One region of the Streptomyces sp. NPDC058335 genome, then DNA from elsewhere that is predicted to be linked to it. Evidence: riboswitches for the same ligand, from Rfam matches in the RefSeq annotation. Region 1 holds a riboswitch; each other region holds the start of a gene.
What was found. A riboswitch is a leader RNA that binds a small molecule or an ion and turns the genes downstream of it on or off. The one in region 1 is predicted to bind cyclic di-AMP.

Region 1 (2,257 bases):
CATCTCCTTCTTGGGATGTGACGCTGGTTGTGCGGGGCACGTGGGGGCGTTGATGAGCCCTTGGCGAGCCTTGCGACTAGAGCCTAACCGTCTCGGGCGGTCGGTCGGCCGACCGACCGTCCCGTGGACAGGGAGACGGTACCCATTGTTTCCGGCCGGAACAAAGGGGGGTGGCCAACAGAAGGTGGCGAACGGGAAAAGAAAACCCCGCCCCGGTGCGTACGGGGGAACACGCACCGGGGCGGGGGACCGTGGGGACGGGGGCTCCCTCACGAGGCCTTCAGCGTGGCGGCCTCGGCTGTGAGGGGGCTGTGGTCCGGCTGGGAGCCGGATGTCACTTCAGGTGCAGCTGCTGACCCGGGTAGATGAGGTCGGCGTCCTGGACGATGTCCTTGTTCAGCTCGAACAGCTTGGCCCAGCCGCCCTTGACGTCGTGCGCCTCGGCGATGGAGCTGAGCGTGTCGCCCTTGACGACCTTGTACTCGCCGTCACCCTTCTTGACCTTCTTGCCGGTCGGGGTGGTGACCGTCTTCGGGGCCTTGGCGGCCGGGCGCTCGGCGGAGCGGGAGGCGCTCTGCTCCTCGGTGGAGCGCGTGGTGGTCTCCGAGGAGCCGCCGGAGGAGGAGCTGCCGGTGGACGACGAGCCCGTGGAGGCCGAGCCGCCGTTGTACGCGGCGCCGGACAGGCCCACGCCGCAGGACGGCCAGGCACCCTTGCCCTGGCCCGCGAGGACCTTCTCGGCGATCTGGATCTGCTGGGACTTCGAGGCCTTGTCGGCGGTGGAGGCGAACTGCGTGCCGCCGTACGCGGCCCAGGTGGAGGCCGAGAACTGCAGGCCGCCGTAGTAGCCGTTGCCGGTGTTGATGGACCAGTTGCCGCCGGACTCGCACTGGGCGACGGCGTCCCACTCGGAGGCGGTGGCGGCGGAGGCGTTGCCGGCCGCCATCAGCGGGGCGGCTATGGCGACGCCGGTGACACCGGCGAGCGCGGCGACACGGGTGGCCTTGGACGGGCGGCGGTGCTTGCCCTTGCCGGAAAACAGCATGGTGGATCCCCTCACCGACGCCTGCGAGGTGAGCTGTCGGGTTCGGGCCGTGTGAGTTGCCCGGCCACTCGCCCTCGGGAGCGCCGCTCCCTGGGACGTGTGGCTTCACCCCAAGCCGTTCCGGTCAACCGACCGGTCCGGCACTTACCTTGGGTCCCCCGCTCCTGCCTACGGCGCTTGCGCGACGACTGTTCCCGGGCTGCCACTGGCAGGATTCGGCGTTGCGACAGCCGGGGCTCGGGTTGCCGAGCGGTCCTGACGGTAGACACGCGCTCGGCGGAATTTCAAAGACGATCACGCCTTCTGAGACTCATCCCACACTTTCACCAAACCAGACATTCAGTGCGAAGCGTGACGTGAACTCCCGCTGCTTTTCCCGTTTTTCGGCCCTATTCGACCGCTGTGTCGAGCGTCTGACCGGCGGTGATGTTGTTCGGGTCGGCGCCGATGGCGGCCTTGTTCTCGGCGTAGAGGGCACGCCATCCGCCGTCGAGGGCAAGGGAGTCGGCGATGGAGGCCAGGGAGTCGCCCTCGCGCACGACGTAGGTGCTCGCGGCGTGACGGCCGGACGAGGCGGTGGTGGTGCCGTCCGGCGCGGGCGCGGCCTCCTCGGCGGTGGTGCCGCGGTGCCGGCCGGAGGTGAGGGAGCCCGTGTCGACGAGGCTCCAAGAACCCACATCCTGGACCGACTTGTCCGAGTCGTCCACTTCTGGGTTGGCCGTGGGTGAGCTGTCGCCCGACCCCGAGGCGCTCGCGTCCGCATCTGCGGGCGTATCGGACTTCGAGGAGCTGTCCGGCGTACCGGAGTAAGGGGACGAAGGTGACGGGGACGTCGAGTCCGTGCCGTCCAGGGACGATTCGGCCGACGGGTCGGCGGAACCCCCCGTGGAACCCGAGGATTGCGAGGAGTCGGTGGAGCCCGACGAACCGGACGAACCCTTGGACAGGTCGGACAAGCCGGACGACACGGAGGAGTCGGACGAGTCGTCCGCCACTCCGGTGTCCACGCTGCCCGCGCCGTTGTCCTTGGTGAGCCCGGACGTCAGCCCGCAGGTGCCCCAGGCGCCGATGCCCTGGTCCGCGAGGACCTTCTGGGCGACGGATATCTGCTGGTTGCGGCTGGCCAGGTCGGGGCGCTCGGCGAAGTCGAGGCCGCCGTACGCCTCCCAGTCCTCCTGGCTCAGCGCCAGGCCGCCGTACTCGCCGTTGCCC
Region 2 (2,257 bases), on a different contig from region 1:
CCACGCCTTCCCGCCCGGCCATCGCATCCGTCTCGCCGTCTCCTCCGCCTACTGGCCGTGGGTCTGGCCCGAGCCCGAGTCGGCGGCGGGGTTCACCGTGGACCCGGCGGGCAGCGCGCTGGAACTGCCGGCGCGGGTCCGGGAGGCGGACGCCGGCGTCGCCTTCGAGGAGCCCGAACAGGCACCGCCCCTCGGGGTGAGCGTCCTCGCCACTCTCGACGGGCCGCGCCCCGAGCGGCTTCTGGTGCGGGACGAGGCCGGGGGCGAGTGGCGGCTGGAGGTCGTCCCGCCGGACGCCGGCACGCGCGCGTACCCCGACGGCCTGGAGTACACCGAGGACGCGCTGACGACGTACACGATCACCGAGCGCGATCCCTTGTCGGCCCGGGTCCGCTGCGACCGGACGGTCCGGCTGCACCGCCCCGAGCGGGGCTGGGACACGAGCGTGCGGACCCGTTCGGAGGTCACCGGCGACGAGACGGACTTCGTCGCCACCGACGAGGTCGTGTGCACGGAGGGCGGCGAGGTGGTGTTCCACCGGACCTGGCGGAAGCGCATTCCCCGGACGCCGCTCCCACACCCGCCCCTTTAAAAGGCACTTGGGGCTCAATGACCGTTTTACCCCTGTTGTGGACGTCGGTGAGTTGGCTCACTTCACGGCCATGCGGGCAACCTGCACCGGAAGTTGTGATTCCGCTTTGCCCGTCGGCGAGTTGAGGCTTGGCGAACGCAAAGGATCAAGCAGGCATACGCATCTGATCATGGTCAATAGGGGCGATCTGTGAATCCGGCACTTGTTCCGGACATGTGCTCTCGCATACGTTCCCGGCCTGTCGGGCAGACGCCTAATCCTGCCGCCGCCCGGCAACCCATCGACCGACACTCACGCACGGCAGGAGCGGGGGACCCAGGTAAGTCGCCGAGCCGTACGTCACGCACGTACCGGACCGGCTTGGGGTGAAGTCGCGTCGCCGTACCCGTACGGCGGCCGGCCGGGCACTTTCCAGCCCGAACCCGACAGCTCACCTCGTAGGCGCCGGAGAGGAACCTTCGTCATGCCCGCTGCCGCTCAGCACCGCCGTACCCGTCTCGCCCGCACCCTCGTCGTCGCCGCCACCGGCGCCGCCGTGCTGGCACTCCCGCTCATCGGCTCGACCAGCGCCTCCGCGGCCACCACGGCGTCGGCCACGACCGCCGCCACGACCACGGCCGGGTACACCAACAACCTCGACGGCTGGATCCGCGAGTCGCTCGCGATCATGGCTGAAAAGGGCATTCCGGGCACCTACAACGGCATCTACCGCAACATCATGCGCGAGTCCTCGGGCAACCCGAACGCCATCAACCTGTGGGACTCCAACGCGGCCGCGGGCATCCCGTCCAAGGGCCTTCTCCAGGTGATCGACCCCACCTTCGCCGCGTACCACGTGGCCGGCACCGCCTACGACCCGTACGACCCGGTCGCCAACATCACCGCCGCCTGCAACTACGCGGCCCACCGGTACGGCTCGATCGACAACGTCTTCGGCGCGTACTGACCGTCGCCCCCAGGGACTAGGGACCGGTAGGCCCCAGGGACCGGGGGACTAGGGGAAGAGTCTTTCGAGGACGACGGCCACGCCGTCGTCCTCGTTCGACGTCGTCACCTCGTCGGCCACCGCCTTGAGTTCCGGATGGGCGTTGGCCATCGCCACACCGCGCCCCGCCCAGTCGAACATCGGGATGTCGTTGGGCATGTCGCCGAAGGCGATCGTGTCCTGCGGCCTCAGCCCGAGGTGCTCGGCCGCCAGGGCCAGTCCGGTCGCCTTGGTGACGCCGCACGGCTGGAGCTCCACCGTGCCCGGCCCGGACATCGTGACGGTGGCGAGCGAGCCGACCACCGAACGGGCCGTCGCCGCCAACTCGTCGTCGGACAGGGTGGGATGGCGCAGCAGCACCTTGCTGATCGGCTCGCACCACAGGTCGTCGCGTGCTCCGACCCGCAGGGCCGGCAGGGTCGGGTGCGGCATCAGGTAGCCAGGCTCGATGAGCGTGAGCCCGTCGACGCCGTCCTGGTCGACGGCCGCGTACACCTCGCCCACCTCGGCCTCGATCTTGCCGATCGCGGTCTCGGCCAGCTCCCGGTCCAGGGTGACCGACCACAGCAGGCGGTCGGCTCCGACGTCGTAGAGCTGCGCGCCCTGTCCGCACACCGCGAGCCCTCCGCCGCGCAGGATGTCCAGCAGCGGCCGTACGCGGGGGGCCGGCCGGCCGGTCA
Region 3 (2,257 bases), on a different contig from region 1:
TCCGGCACGGCTTCAGCCGGAGCCGCTCCGCGCGCGTGATGGCCGCCTGGGTCACCGGCAGCTCCGACACCCGGCTCGACGGCCGGGTCGGCTCGCTGCGCCTCCGGTTCGTGAGCGCCATGGCCGGGGTGCTCGGCGTCGGCGGTGACCTCTCCGGGCGGACGGCGGGGAGTCGGCCCAGGCGCGGGAGTGGATCGGTCTCCACAAGGGGAGCAGTCCCCTGGTGCGGCACGGCGACCTCCACCGGCTGCGGCCCCCCGGAGGGCCGACCGAGCACCGTCCAGTACGTCCGCGAGAACCAGAGCGTCGTCCTCGTCTGGCTCCAGGGGCAGCGCTTCGGCGAGCCCGCGCCCGCGCTGCGGCGGTGCGCCGTCGACCCGGCAGCGGTGTACGAATGCCGTGAAAGGGTCGAAGTTCACCGGAATGCGGTGCTGCTGCACCACGGGTCGTGTACCGGGATGCGTGGTGGCCTTGATGTGTCGGTTATCCGGCTGCGTCGCATCTGGGAGTTCTGTCCGAATTGGATTCTTCATTCCAACTCGCTCTGGAATAAGGGGCTCTGGGGTCATGTCACGTGAGCAGCGTCATATTCGTGACGTTGAGTCGCCCGTCATGTTCACGTAATACGGCTGTTTTCCAAGGGTGTTTATGGGAAAACCGGCCTCTCGATGCACGGAGGGTGACCGGAAATTCTCACAGGGGATCAAGAGAATGGCGCGAGGAGTGCAACCTTCGCTTGTACCTGTGCGTCTTGGTCGCTTACGTTCCACACCAATCCGGACGGACGCCCAATCCTGCCGCCGCCCGGAGACCGCACACTCACCCGTGAACGGCAGGAGCGGGGGACCCACAGGCAGTACCGCCTGTTCCGGTCTCCGGAACGGCTAGGGGTAAAGCCGCGCCTCGGCGCGGCCGGACATCTCCAGTCCGCACCCGACAGCTCACCTCGCAGGCGCCGGAGAGGAATTCGTCATGCCCGCAAAGGGTAAGCACCGCCGTCCGAAGTCCCAGCGCTTCACCCGTTCCATCGCCGTCGCCGGAACCGGCGGCGCCGCGCTCGCCCTGCCGCTCATGGGGGCCACCGGCGCGCAGGCCGCACCGTCCCAGTCGGCGCCGCAGTCGGTTTCCGCCGTCTCCGCCGCTTCCGCCCTTTCCTCTGTTTCGGAAAAGGCTGTCGAGACTGTTTCCGTGGCACAGAAGTCCGCGAAGTCCGCCACGGGCGCCAAGACCTACACGGTGCAGTCCGGCGACTACCTCTCGAAGATCGCGGACGAGCAGAACGTCAGCGGCGGCTGGAGCCGGCTCTACGCGGACAACCGTGAGGCCGTCGGCGAGGACCCGTCGCTGATCCACCCGGGGCTGAAGCTGTCGATCGGCAAGAAGGCCGCGACCGGCACGACCAAGTCGCCGTCCACTTCGTCCGGTTCATCCGATTCGTCGACCTCGTCGAAGCAGTCCTCGGGCTCCTCCGCGAAGTCGTCCTCCTCGGACTCCTCGGACTCCGCGAAGTCCTCCTCGTCGAAGGCGTCCACCACGCAGGCGGCCGAGAAGGCCACCGCCTCCAGTGGCTTCACCCTCCCGGTGGCGGGTGCGACCGTCGGCACCCCGTACAAGATGTCCGGCAGCATGTGGTCCAGCGGTTACCACACCGGTGTCGACTTCGTCGTCCCGACCGGCACCTCGCTCAAGGCCGTCGGCGCGGGCACGGTCGTCTCCGCGGGCTGGGGCGGCGCGTACGGCAACCAGGTCGTCATCAAGCTCGCCGACGGCTACTACGCCCAGTACGCCCACCTGTCCTCGCTCTCCGTCTCGGCCGGCCAGTCCGTCTCCGGCGGTCAGCAGATCGGCCTGTCCGGTGCGACCGGCAACGTGACCGGCCCTCACCTGCACTTCGAGATCCGTACCGGTCCCGACTACGGCTCGGACATCGACCCGGTCGCCTACCTGCGCTCGCACGGCGTCTCCGTCGGCTGACGTACCGCTCGACCTCCCGCCTGACAGACACGCCACCGAAGGCCGGACCCCGATCCCGGGGTCCGGCCTTCGGTGTTTCCGTCTGCCCGCACACCGGTGCCCGCACCTGCTCCTGCTCCTGCACCCACGCTCGCATCGACGCCCCCCCGCAACCGATCCGCGCCTGTTCGAGTTTGCGCGTTCATGATCGTTCCATTGCGGTCTTGTGGCAGGAGTGCCGGAGGTGTCGACAGGCGGAGCAGGGCGGGGACACAGTGATCGAAAAGAGCGGCAAGCGCTTCCC

Region 2: another riboswitch for cyclic di-AMP. It lies ahead of ACFWJX_RS14205 (transglycosylase SLT domain-containing protein); the one in region 1 lies ahead of ACFWJX_RS05400 (transglycosylase family protein).
Region 3: another riboswitch for cyclic di-AMP. It lies ahead of ACFWJX_RS20095 (peptidoglycan DD-metalloendopeptidase family protein); the one in region 1 lies ahead of ACFWJX_RS05400 (transglycosylase family protein).

What each region holds. Positions count from the first base shown of each region.
Region 1 covers NZ_JBHXHX010000002.1:512,825-515,081, reverse strand. Annotated here, with positions in the region: gene eno (phosphopyruvate hydratase) at 1-3, opposite strand, end outside; gene ACFWJX_RS05400 (transglycosylase family protein) at 335-1,045, opposite strand; cyclic di-AMP (ydaO/yuaA leader) riboswitch at 1,049-1,231, opposite strand; gene ACFWJX_RS05395 (transglycosylase family protein) at 1,435-2,257, opposite strand, start outside.
Region 2 covers NZ_JBHXHX010000006.1:352,518-354,774, forward strand. Annotated here, with positions in the region: gene ACFWJX_RS14200 (CocE/NonD family hydrolase) at 1-592, shown strand, start outside; cyclic di-AMP (ydaO/yuaA leader) riboswitch at 871-1,051, shown strand; gene ACFWJX_RS14205 (transglycosylase SLT domain-containing protein) at 1,056-1,538, shown strand; gene ACFWJX_RS14210 (HAD family hydrolase) at 1,587-2,257, opposite strand, start outside.
Region 3 covers NZ_JBHXHX010000009.1:260,161-262,417, reverse strand. Annotated here, with positions in the region: gene ACFWJX_RS20100 (alpha-galactosidase) at 1-578, shown strand, start outside; cyclic di-AMP (ydaO/yuaA leader) riboswitch at 811-968, shown strand; gene ACFWJX_RS20095 (peptidoglycan DD-metalloendopeptidase family protein) at 973-1,974, shown strand.